DNA from 3 places in the Roseibium sp. JB4-4 genome. Region 3 is predicted to be linked to each of the others. Evidence: riboswitches for the same ligand, from Rfam matches in the RefSeq annotation. Region 3 holds a riboswitch; each other region holds the start of a gene.
The links. A riboswitch is a leader RNA that binds a small molecule or an ion and turns the genes downstream of it on or off. The one in region 3 is predicted to bind cobalamin.
Positions count from the first base shown of each region.

Region 1: another riboswitch for cobalamin. It lies ahead of ACZ1HV_RS27015 (hypothetical protein); the one in region 3 lies ahead of ACZ1HV_RS15655 (CbtB domain-containing protein).
Region 2: another riboswitch for cobalamin. It lies ahead of cobU (bifunctional adenosylcobinamide kinase/adenosylcobinamide-phosphate guanylyltransferase); the one in region 3 lies ahead of ACZ1HV_RS15655 (CbtB domain-containing protein).

Region 1 is NZ_CM146333.1:5,725,664-5,729,873, forward strand. It holds gene ACZ1HV_RS27010 (cytochrome ubiquinol oxidase subunit I) at 1-1,032, opposite strand, end outside; cobalamin riboswitch at 1,583-1,792, shown strand; gene ACZ1HV_RS27015 (hypothetical protein) at 1,903-2,160, shown strand; gene ACZ1HV_RS27020 (DUF1636 family protein) at 2,150-2,554, shown strand; gene ACZ1HV_RS27025 (ABC transporter ATP-binding protein) at 2,551-3,324, shown strand; gene ACZ1HV_RS27030 (ABC transporter substrate-binding protein) at 3,341-4,210, shown strand, end outside.
Region 2 is NZ_CM146333.1:578,012-582,221, forward strand. It holds gene cobN (cobaltochelatase subunit CobN) at 1-912, opposite strand, end outside; gene cobW (cobalamin biosynthesis protein CobW) at 944-2,047, opposite strand; gene cobU (bifunctional adenosylcobinamide kinase/adenosylcobinamide-phosphate guanylyltransferase) at 2,044-2,595, opposite strand; cobalamin riboswitch at 2,630-2,839, opposite strand; tRNA gene ACZ1HV_RS02670 (tRNA-Asn) at 3,162-3,237, shown strand; gene ACZ1HV_RS02675 (sulfatase-like hydrolase/transferase) at 3,841-4,210, shown strand, end outside.
Region 3 is NZ_CM146333.1:3,342,566-3,346,775, forward strand. It holds gene polA (DNA polymerase I) at 1-1,859, opposite strand, end outside; cobalamin riboswitch at 2,021-2,247, shown strand; gene ACZ1HV_RS15655 (CbtB domain-containing protein) at 2,281-2,451, shown strand; gene ACZ1HV_RS15660 (CbtA family protein) at 2,453-3,151, shown strand; gene ACZ1HV_RS15665 (hypothetical protein) at 3,230-3,754, shown strand; gene ACZ1HV_RS15670 (DUF1636 family protein) at 3,751-4,095, opposite strand; gene ACZ1HV_RS15675 (acyltransferase family protein) at 4,092-4,210, opposite strand, start outside.

The sequences.
Region 1 (4,210 bases), 2.4 Mb from region 3:
AATCAGCGTTCCCCAGCTTGCCAACAGCATCAACATGCCGGTTCCGACCATAACGCGGAAGGACCAAAAGACCGGCGCAACCGGCGGGTGCAACGGCGTGCCATCTTCGGCATAAAAATCGTTCAGTCCTGGAACAACACCTTGCGGGTCGTGTTTCAGGATCAAAGACGCGCCGTTCGGGATGGCGAGTTCGAACCGGTTTTCCCGCGCCTCTTCATCAGGAAGGGCGAACAGCAGCAACGGGACATTTGGTCCTGTGGTCCAGTTGCCTTCCATCGCCGCAACCTTTTGTGGCTGATGCTCAAGCGTATTCAGGCCATGGAGGTCTCCTGCATAGATCTGAACCGGGATAAGAATGGCCGCCATCCAAATACCGGTTTGGAAAGCGAGCCGCACTCCCTTCGACGTGTCCCCGATCAGACGTCGATAGGCGGATACCCCCGTGATCAGGAATGCCACGGTCAGGCCACTCGCCAACAGCATATGCGTCAGACGGTATGGCATCGATGGATTGAAGACGATCGCGATCCAGTCAGTTGCGTGAACCACACCGTCTCTCATCTCAAATCCGGTCGGGGTGTGCATCCAGGAATTCAGCACCAGGATCCAGAACGCACTGACTGTGGTGCCGAATGCGACGAGGAAGGTCGCCAGCGTATGAAGCCAGTTTGGAACTCGGCGCGACCCAAACAACATGATGCCGAGAAATGCCGCTTCCAGAAAAAAAGCAGTCAAGACTTCATAGGCCAGAAGAGGTCCGGCAACATTGCCGACGGTTTCCATGAAACCGGGCCAGTTGGTACCGAACTGAAAACTCATCGTGATGCCACTGACGACGCCGAGGCCGAAGGACAACGCGAATACTTTCACCCAGAACCGGTAGGCCGCCATCCAGCGATCGTCACCGGTTGCATTGAAACGAAGTTTGAAAAACAGCAATACCCAACCAAGGGCGATGGTGATCGTCGGAAACAGGATGTGAAACGAGATATTCGCGGCAAACTGGATCCGGCTCAATAGCAGCTCTTCCATGTGACACCTTTCAAGCTGTCAGCTCTTGCTGCTGAATATGGAATTTTACTTATCGGCTACAATTGAAAATGGCCTGCCTGCGGCGCCATGCCCTGCGGCAACCCGTCACTCGGTCACGTTGCCCCAGCGCGAGGGCTTCAACGCGGCGCACTGGTCTCAAGGCGCAGATATTAAGGGGTGCAACACGTGTGGCTTTGATCATGGACCAGTTGATAATTTTCAGGTAGAGGCACGGCGCTCACCGGGTTCCAATGGAATATTCTTATCAAGCTTCAATTCTTCATGCTGCATCCGCTGCAACAAAAGAGGGACAATTTCATGCCGAAAAACATCAACATGTCGCGCGGATCGTTTTGCGAGAAAAGAACGGGATAATCTGCAGGCTCAAGGGTCGCCGATCTGGAACTATCGCCTCATTTGACCTTTGCAATTTTAATTGGGCAGTTTCGGTGTCCTGATCGATTGTTCTGCCGGCAAGAGCTCGGAACTAGGGTGTCCAAGTATTTCCCCCAAAGGTGAAAGGCCTGATTGACTCAACCAGCGATTTGCGGCACTCAGTTTTTTTGATGGTTTCCGAATCCGAGGCCGGATCGGGATTAAAAGGGAACACGGTGAGGCGTAGCCAGAAGGCACCAAATCCGTGACTGCCCCCGCAACTGTGAACGGCGAGCAAACCTGAAAGCGCCACTGGGTTTCCCGGGAAGGATCAGGCAAGCGATGACCCGTAAGTCAGGAGACCTGCCATTGCAATTTCAACTTCAACCCGGGCGGGGTGTCCCGGAGGAGCGAGTGGCATGGCATATCGGCTATCTTTGCTGACACAAATTGACATTCGGTTCTTGAACGCCCCGCGCCATCGCGGAGGGCGATATGAACCGGAGCAACACGACTGCCAATTCCTTTGATCCTGCCTTCTTGAAGGCTGCCGACCCCTTAAGTGAACGCGCCGCGCGAGCCATGCGGCCGAACGATCGTCCCGCAGGGCTTGCCAGAAAACTGAATCGTAATGTAATAACATTACAAATGATTTTACCTGAGTGTGCTTCGCAAGTGCGTTTGCAAACCCGGGATCGGGACGAATTAGACAGTTTCGGGGAAGGTCTGGCGGAGAACGATGATGCAAGATGACAAACACAAGATCTTTGTCTGCACTTCCTGCCGCTACAAGGGCACCAACTGCCGGCCGGGTCTTGAGCTGATCAAGAAACTTCAGGACGCAATGCGTCTTGCGACACCGATAGTAGGTGACGACTTTGAAGTGTCGGGCATTGCATGCATGGCCGGGTGCGACAGGCCCTGTACGGTCGCTTATCGGGCCAATGGCAAGGCAACCTATTTGTTTGGCGACATAGACCCAGAGACCGATATTGAGGACCTTATTGCCTTCGCGCGGCAGTATCAGGACCTCACAGATGGTTGGTGCTCTTCCACAGTACGGCCGGGCAAACTTCGCAAAACCACGCTTGCGCGCATTCCATCTGCGATGATCGTGACCCGGGCTGAGGAGACTGCAGTCTCATGAGTGGCACAGTTCTCAGTGTTCAGAATGTTGGATGGTCACCGGGCAGGGGGCATACACTTTTGAACGGCGTCAGTTTTGACGTTCCCGCCGGCAAGGTGTTGGGAGTTGCCGGTGCCAACGGTGCTGGAAAATCCACTCTACTTCGGTTGCTCTATCGGTTCCATAGGCCGGTTACCGGGACCGTTCGTCTCGACGGTGAGGACATCTGGTCCATGTCGGCAAGGGAAACGGCACAAAAAGTTGCCGCGGTCCTGCAAGAGCAACCCGGAGATTTCGCACTTTCCGTTCGTGAGATTGTTGAACTCGGTCGCCGCCCACACGGCTCAGGGTTTGCCAGAGGCGGTAGGCGGGATACCGAAATTGTCGATGAGGCCCTGGAGCGTATGGGCCTCAACGACTTGTCTGCACGTTCTCTGGGGACCCTTTCGGGCGGTGAACGTCAGCGTGTCATGGTGGCCCGCGCCCTGGCTCAAAAACCACGGCTGCTCATTCTCGATGAGCCAACCAATCACCTTGATATTCGACATCAACTGGAAATCGTGACGCTGATCAGCAGCCTCAACATCACGATCGTCACCAGTCTGCACGATCTCAACCTGGCAGGTCGCGTGTGCGATCAGGTGCTGCTTTTGCACAAAGGTAGATCACTTGGTTTTGGAACTCCGGAAGAGGTTCTGACGCCAACGCATATCGAACAAGCATACTCTGTCTTTGTCCGACAGGAGCGGCTTAGTCAAAGCCACGAGCAACACCTCACTTTTCACCTTTGAAAATGGAATTCGTAACATGAAACGTATTGCACTTAGTCTCGTCCTGACTGTCTTGGCAGGGTCTGCATTTGCTGAAACCTCAGTGCGCAGCTGTGACCGGGAGGTTGTGTTCTCCGAGCCGCCGAAAGCGGCGGTTTCCAACGACGTGAACCTGACGGAAATGATGCTGGCTCTTGGTCTTCGTGATCGGATGGTCGGTTACACCGGTATCTCGGGCTGGAAAACGCTGGATGAGGAAATGCGCGAAGGCGTTGCCGAACTGCCCGAGCTTTCCGCCAAGTATCCGACCAAAGAAGTGTTGATTGGAGCAGATGCAGATTTTTATTTCGCAGGCTGGAACTACGGCATGAGGGTTGGTGGCGAGGTCACGCCCGAGACGCTGGAGCCCTTCGGCATCAAAGTCTACGAACTGACGGAATCTTGTATCCACATTGGCGAAAAACCAAAGGTCTCCATGGGAGACATGTACAACGACCTTATCAATCTCGGAAAAATTTTCGGAGTGGAAGATGCAGCCTATGATCTGGTGGCCGGCTACAAGGCCGAACTGGACGCATTTACATCCAATTTGAATGCCGGCGAAAAGCCGCTTCGCGTTTTCGTTTATGACAGTGGGGAGGACAAACCCTTTACGGCTGGGCGATATGCCATGCCGACTGCACTGATTGAAGCTGCTGGGGGCATCAATGTTCTGGACAGCTTCGAGAAAAGCTGGGCAACGGTCGACTGGGAGGCAGTCGTGGAGGCCGACCCTGAAATGGTTGTCATCGTCAACTACGGTAAAGTCACGGCTGAAGAGAAGCGCGATTTCATGAAAAACAATCCCGCGCTGGCCGGAATTGAAGCGGTCAAGAATGACCGGTTCGTGACCTTGGAATATGTTGAG
Region 2 (4,210 bases), 2.8 Mb from region 3:
ATCCCATCCCTCCTTTGAAGAAGACGAGAAAACAACCTGCAAGACAGGCTTGCCAGGTTGATCCAATGGCGTGGACTGATGTGCAGCACCAGCCTTCGAAACTGCGAAAGCAGTTCCATTTAGAACAACGTCCGGTCGCCCTTCACTGAACAGGCTGCCCAGTACAGCAACGGACTCCGCTTCCTTGAGGCTCGAAACGAAAACCGGCATCGCGTTGAGGCCCGCTTTGTCCAGAGCATCAACCAAGGCATCAACCGGAGCGGTCTGAGCGCCCTGAACAAGGGCGCGATAGAAAGTAATGGCTGCCAACGGTCTGGCCTGATCATGCCAGGTTGACTTCAAGGTGCCTAAGTCCGGGGTTGCGTGTCCTGGAAGATAGAGACCGGCACGCGGAAGAGGAACCGGCTGCGCAGGTTCCTCAGCCCTTCCAATGAGAAACGCACAATAGCGGAGGGCATTGGCATAGTTCTCAGAACCACCCTCAACGCAGTAGCGCCAAAACCGATAAACGTCCTCGACAGGTCTTGTTGACCGCCCGCTGAGATCGGCATCCCACTTGTCATCACCGGGAACGACAATCAATTCTATGCCGCTCGAGCGTGTTTCTTCCTCAAATCTTTCAAGGCCGTAGCGCCAGTATTCGACACCGCCTAAAACCCGCAAGACGACCAGGCGCGCCCCGCGCACTGTTTGTTCCGCATATAGGTCAACCGAATACGGATGCGACAGCGCCATCAGGTTCGCCAGCCTCAGTGTCGCCCTGTCGGCACTTAGCTGCGCATGAGCGGCAGCAAAACTGCCCAATTCCGTGTCCGCCGCGGAAAGAAAAAGAATATCGGCTGGAGACTGACCAAGGTCGACCGCGTCTCCACCGTCGTCAATCCGGCGCGTCTGGCTGGCTAGGATATGCATTTCTTTTGGCTGGCCCGTACTTTCTTGGCTCTTAAGCGGCGGCCTTCAAACCGCCGAGAACAGATCTAACAGCATCAAAGTCCAACCCCTTCAGGCCGATCACGACAAGGCGCCCGGAACTCTCGGCTCCAGCAGCGAACCAGGTTTCAACCCTCGGTCCCACGGCTTGAACCATGGCAGGTGCTGCTTTGCCCTCAATTGCGACGGCACCTTTGATCCTGAGAACCCCCTTCAGCGACATTGCTTCCAAAACTCGGTCTTCAGCTTGCTTCAAACTGCCGAACGTGGATACCGACAGGACATGACTTTCGAAATCATCATGGTGGTGATGATCGTGATGATGGTGATCCTCATCTTCATGGTCATGGTCATGGTCGTCGTGGTCGTGGTGGTGGTGATGCTCATGCCTGTCTGACATGTCATCTTCGGCAGCAGATCCACGTCCAAGAAGAACTTCAATCGGAAGAGTTCCTTTCTCAGACGATACGATGTGAACCGCCGGGCGCACGTCTTCCGAAATTCGATCAAGCACGTCGTTCAGTGCAGTTTCAGAAACAAGGTCGGCCTTGTTGAGCACAACCAGATCTGCGCAACGCAACTGATCATGAAAGAGTTCTTCAACCGGGCTCTCGTGATCCAGGGCCTCGTCAGCCGCGCGCTGCGCCTCCAGAGCTTCTTCGTCAAGCGAGATTCGTCCTTCTGCCAGGGCCGCAGCATCAAGCACTGTGACAACACCGTCGACGGTCACCTTTGGTTTGACGCTTGGCCAGGAAAACGCCCGCACCAGCGGTTGAGGCAACGCCAGGCCGGAAGTTTCAATGACGATGTGCTCGGGCGGCGTTTCCCGCGCAAGCAACATTTCCATTGTGGGCAGGAAGTCGTCTGCAACTGTGCAGCAAATACATCCATTGGTCAGTTCAACCACTTCATCAGCCGCGCATTCAGGATCCGCACAGCCATTCACCAGCGAACCGTCAAAACCCATGTCGCCAAACTCATTGACGATCAGTGCAATTCGCTTGCCTCCGGCGTTCTGCAACAGATTTCGAATAAGCGTGGTTTTCCCGGCCCCCAGAAACCCGGTGACGATTGTGGCCGGGATTTTTGCGCCCGGAGTTCCAAAGGAAGTGGTCATAGTTTGATGTCCGGTTGAGAGTTGGGTTTCAATACCATTGGCAGGCCGGCCGCTACGAAAACGACCTTTTCACAGACTTTCGCAATATCCTGATTAAGACGTCCCTGTGCATCGCGAAACGACCTGGAAAGTCGGTTCTCCGGCACAATTCCCATGCCAACTTCGTTTGACACAAAAACGCACGGTCCCTGCAGCGACGCGACGGCTTCGCACAAACATGCTGTTTCGGCGACAATGTCTTTTTCAGCGAAATAGAGGTTGGAAAGCCAAAGCGTCAGACAATCCACGAGGACAACCGTGTTCGCCAGGCTTTCGCGTTGAAGCACGGACGTCAGATCCGTTTGTTCTTCTATCGTCCTCCACAATGGTCCGCGCTGATCACGATGGGCAGCGATCCGGTTTTCCATTTCAGCATCGAACGCTGCCCCGGTTGCGATGTAAACCTTATCCATGCCGGTTCCGGCAACCAGTTGCTCGGCAAACCGGCTTTTTCCGGAGCGTGCTCCGCCAAGGACAAGGGTGGCCCGGGAAATACTTTTGTTCGTCAATCCAGTCTCCCAGCCGTCCGCCCGACAGCGCCAAAGGGTTGCAGCATTGACGGCCGGTCTCCTGGCTCGCGGTTAAACGCGTTTGCGCCCCTTCCCGGTCTCTTCACCAGTGGATCTTCGCGCTAACGCTCACCGCTTACAGTTGCGGGGGCAGCTCCGGTTTAAGGCAGATAGCCGGCACCGGATTCCCGTTTCATCCGGATCAGGCCTGACCTTCTCCGGAACCGTCAGATCCTTCCTAGCCTTATCCTGTTCAAGGCACAAGCACTGGTGTTGGCGCTTCCGCAAAATGAGCAAATCCAGCCGGCGTGACATCATATATCTCAGCCTTCGTGAAAATCGTTGGCCTTGCAGAACCAATATGACGATGCCAGGCAGTCAATGGCTGGAATGTCAAAAGTGGCTATTGCGACTACTCATCTGATAAATATGAAGTTTTCCACACCAGAAACAAAAAACTGACGGCTCGATGAAAAAATAGGCCTTTTGGGCTTGGCAAACGGAGCAAGCCTTTGATATACGCTTCTCCATCGACGGGGCAGCACTGCTGGCCCCGAGCGTGGTGATCCCCAGTAGCTCAGTTGGTAGAGCAAGCGACTGTTAATCGCTGGGTCGCTGGTTCGAGTCCGGCCTGGGGAGCCATCCACCTTCTTCCTGAAAATATTTGATTTTGCCTCGCAGCATGCGACGGGGACGGATGGCATTAAAGTTGTGCCACCTCGCGCAAAGGCAGATTTGCGATCATTCACTCAGCAGTTGTTTCCGACTTATTTGGATGCAGACATGCCTGCCGATGGGTACATCTTGCCGCTCGGAAAAAAATTTCGTTGCTTAGATGCCGTTCTATTCAAACATGACAGGAAAACCGGAAAACAGGACCTGTGCCATTAGATGCGTTTAAGTTGCGAAAACGCTGTGTTTGTGTTCTTCAGAGACAGTTCTCAGAATATATTTATTGGTTAGTTCAAAGTAATAATTCCCATCTGTCGAAATCTTACTGATCTTTTTTTGTTTTCTGTTTTGACGAGTTCTTAATTAACGAAATTTAATACATATATCACGTAGACTTTTTATCGAATAAATTGGTATGTGAAGCACTTGGCAGGCGATTAAGCCGAGGTGCTGCGGTTAACCTTAAGGAAACATTGAGCCGACGCAGGCATTGAAAAACCAACCAATCAAGATAAGTCAAGGCTTGCGATTAGCAGGCTAACAAAACAACGAAAAACACCTGCAGAGGATGAGATGCGGCGGCTGGTAGATTTCTTTTTTGACCGAAGAGTTATTGGTCTTACGTTGCTCCTCGGGATCGCAGGCGTTGCGTTGGCGGAACGCATGGTCGTAACCCTGCCGATGGCGTATTTCATCACATTTGCCGTAATCGCCTTTTCGGTGGTACTGACTGGGCGGATCAAGACTTCAATCTATTTCGGCCTGGCCGTCGTAGCGCTGATCGCGTTTGTCTCTTATGCAAAAGTCAAGTGGATGTCGGTCGCTCCGAACATCGTGGACATCTATTATTTTGCATTTAATCCCGGGACATTGGCGTTCCTACTCGATGGTTTCCTGCCTCTTGTAGTCGGCGTGATCGCGTTGTTTCTGGGGGCGTTGGCAG
Region 3 (4,210 bases):
ATGCCCTGCGCAAAATCGCCGGAAAGCCTGGACAGCATTTGCCTGTCGACGGAAATGCCGCGTTTTTCCATGCGCGCCAGCACCGGAACCATTGGTCGTTCCAGTGTTTCATAGACTGTCGCCATGCGATCAGACGCTAGGCGCGGCTTGAGGATCATCCAGAGCCGTAAGGTCACGTCGGCGTCTTCCGCTGCATAAGCTGTCGCCTTGTCGATAGCTACCTTGTCAAAGGTGATCATCGACTTGCCGGAGCCGCAGACTTCCTTGAACGGGATCGGCTTGTGGTCGAGCCATCGCTCCGAAAGCTCATCCATGCCATTGCCGCCCTTACCGGCGTCAACCGTATAGGAGAGCAGCATCGTGTCGTCGAACGGACCGATGTCGACACCGTAGCGGGTCATGACCAGCCAGTCGTATTTGAGGTTCTGAGCGATTTTCAGCACCGACGGGTCTTCGAGCATCGGCTTCAGAACGTCCAGTGCGTCCTGAATGGGTATCTGGTCCGGCAAAAGACCTCCGCCACCTAACAGGTCGCCTTCGCCGTCAACATGGGCAAGCGGCACGTAGCAGGCTTTCCCGGGTTCGGTGGACAGTGACAGGCCGACAAGATCCGCCTGCATGGCGTTCAAAGACGTGGTTTCGGTGTCGAAGGCGACATAGCCTTTTTCAAAGGCAGCTTCACACCATTCTTTCAGGCGGTCGATCGATGTGACGGTTTCATAGGCACTGGAATCAATCGCGATTGCCTTGACGCTTTCGGCACGCGCATCAGCAACCGCCTGCGGCACCATCATGCCTTCAACGCCAGCTGCACCGTCACTCGGAATCGCACCAGAGCTTGTGTCGACGCGTTCAGCCATCCGGCCCTTGTGATCAGGAACATCCCATCCCGGAACCTGGAACTCACTCGCCTCGACATTGGTAACGTCGGCCCCGGTTGTTTCAGCAACCCGTTTTGTGAGCGTGTTGAAGCCCATGGCCTTGAGAAAACCAACCGCTTTGGGGCCATCCATTTCGATGACAGAGAGATCACCGACAGGTGTTTCCACCGGAACATCCTGTTTGAGCGTCACGAGTTCCTTCGAGACACGGGCCTGATCCGCAAACTCAATCAGGTTTTCACGGCGCTTCTTCTGCTTGATCGTATCGGCCTGGGCAAGGAGTGTTTCCAGATCGCCGAATTCGTTGATCAAAAGAGCGGCGGTCTTAAGGCCAATACCCGGGACGCCCGGAACGTTGTCGACACTGTCTCCGGCCAGCGATTGAACCTCGATGACCTTGTCCGGACCAACGCCAAATTTTTCGAAGACTTCGGTCTCGCCGAAGACCTTGTTTTTCATTGTGTCGATCATGCCGACTTTGGGACCGATCAATTGCATCAGGTCCTTGTCGCCCGACACAATCGTGACCTGTGCACCCTGTTCAGCCGCCTGACGGGCGTAGGTCGCGATCAAATCATCTGCCTCGAACCCTGCCTGCTCTACGCAATGCACCGAAAATGCGCGCGTTGCCTCGCGGATCAGCCCGAATTGCGGCACCAGGTCTTCCGGTGGCTCGGGCCTGTGGGCCTTGTATTCGGGATAGATCTCGTTTCGGAACGTTTGTGCGGAATGGTCGAAGATGACAGCAAAATGAGTCGGTTCATCGCCTTCTTCCGGGGTCAGGCCCTCCTGCAACAGCTTCCAGAGCATGTTGCAGAAACCCGAGACCGCCCCAACCGGCAGTCCGTCCGGCTTACGCGTCAGCGGTGGCAACGCGTGGTACGCACGGAAAATGAATGTGGAACCATCGACCAGAATCAGGTGGTCGTCAGCGGTGAGGGCGGGGGAAGAGCTTTGCGTCGACATGGCGCGGATCATGCCCGGAGCGTGCGCGAGAGAAAAGTCCTAATGTCAAAAATTCAAAGGGCGTCCCGACACGCGCTGGCAATCCAACGCTTTCGCACAAGTGAACCGCACCAGCTTCTCGTTCAAGCGCGCATAAATGTCGGATTTTTGCTTTCACGTTGAAAATAAATGGGTCATTATAGTCATTGCTTGGTTTTCCATTCGGCACAAAGTGCCGGGAAACGAACAGGGAATTCGGACGCGGCGGACCCATATCGGGCGCTGAATGCCGAAGCCGCCCCCGCGACTGTGTGCGGAGAGCGCTGACCGGATATGCCACTTGCAGCAAAAACTGCAGGGAAGGCCCGGCCAAGTGCCTTGACCCGCAAGCCAGGAGACCTGCCAGGCATATCTTGCAAACCGGGCCGTCGGGTGTGACGGCGACGAGGACATCATGACGACACAAACTTCAAAAGCCACGCTTTCCCTGACAAAGATCGTACCGCTCGCTTTCGCAGCGGTTCTGGGAATTGCAATCATTTCGATTACCGGTCACGTGCAGGCGAGCGCCTTGCATGACGCGGCACACGACGTGCGCCACGCGACCGGATTCCCGTGCCACTAAAATGCTATCGCGATTGTTGATCAGCGGCTTGTTCGCTGGCGCTGCTGCCGGGCTTATTGCGGCCCTGCTGCAGCTTTATTTCGTGCAACCCGTCCTTCTGCATGCTGAACTTTATGAGTCCGGCGAGCTGGTGCATTTCGGTGCCCAGGCCGTCAGTGCGCATCAGGACATTGGGGGCATTGATCTCGTGCGTGACGGGCTGAGCGTGGTGTTCACGATGCTCACTTATACAGGATACGCCTTCATTCTGCTGGTTCTGATGGCCATTGCTGAAATGCGCGGTGCGACAGTGAACGGGCGTACCGGACTGATCTGGGGTCTTGCAGGCTTCGTGGCATTTCATTTTGCACCAGGCTTTACGCTGGCGCCGGAAGTGCCGGGTGTTGCGGCAGCCGATGTCTATGCAAGACAGATCTGGTGGTGGGCAACAGTCCTTTCGGCGAGTGCCGGCCTTTGGCTGATTGCATTTGGCGGCAATTGGCTGGCTTGGGGTTCAGCTGCGGTTCTTTTGTTGGCTCCGCATGTGATCGGTGCTCCTGAGCCGGATTCTTTTACAGGGCCGGTTCCAACAGAAATTGGTGCGCTCTTTGCCAGCCGCGCCTTTGGCGTCGGAATGGCCGCCTGGCTGCTGCTTGGTTGCTTTGCGGGATTCTTCTGGCAGCGCGAAGGTGCCAGGATCAGTTCAATCCAGACTGCCTGAACCCGATCTCAGACAAGAAACGACCGGGCGGAACCAGGTGTTTCGCCCGGCTTCTTTTTGCAGAAACAAGGGACACGAATGGAACGTTCACTCGCACTTTTCGTCATCGGCCTGATCTTTGGTGGCGGCATCGGCTTCGTTGCAGCAGCCAGCAACGGCATCACGCTGGACGGGCACGACCATTCCGATCCGAATGCTCACCAGCTGCACGCAGCGTCAAATCAGCGCGATTCCGATCACTCCGGTCACCACGCCGGGCACAACCACGACGAAATAGTTTCCGTGCCTTCTGGTCCGGAGGCACCGACACTCGAGATCAGCGTCTCACCTGATCCGGCGAGCGGCTTCAATCTTCACATCAAGACCGAGAATTTTACCTTCGCCCCCGAGCGGGCAAGTCTTGATCACGTGCCGGGCGAAGGCCATGCGCATGTTTATGTCAACGGTGCGAAAGTCACCCGGCACTATAGTTCCTGGCTCCATTTGCCGACCCTGCCGGAGGGAGACACCACAATTGAAGTGACGTTGAACACCAATGATCACCGCATGCTTGGCGTCGACAACAAACCGCTCAAGGCTACAGCGATTGTGCCAGGCAATTAAAGCGCCGGTATACGCGCCCGCAAACAAAATCGAAGCCGTCCACAGGGCCGGGCGTCTTCGATCCACCCGTCCTTGGCGTCCAGGTAGGCACGGGCAGTTGCGACAATGTCATCGAGATCATCCGGGATAGTCAGGCCTGCAAAGAGATAGGCTGCGCGTGCCTTGCCCTGAAAGGCCAGGGACACAGGCTGTTCACAAGCTCCCATACAATCGACGGTTTCGATCTTGAACACTTCGTCAAGCGCAGCGTTCTGCATGGCTTTTGTGAGTGAGATAAGCGCAGCTTCTACCGGTCTGCCGTCCTGTTGCTTGCACGTCCGGCAGATAAGAATGCGGTTCATTCAGCCGCCTGCGGCTGCCGTTTCTTACCGAAAGTTCCGGTCAGATAAGCCCATTCGGGACGGCGGAACAGGAACCAGCCAAAGCCGGTTTTCCGGATCAGCCAGAAAAGGATCA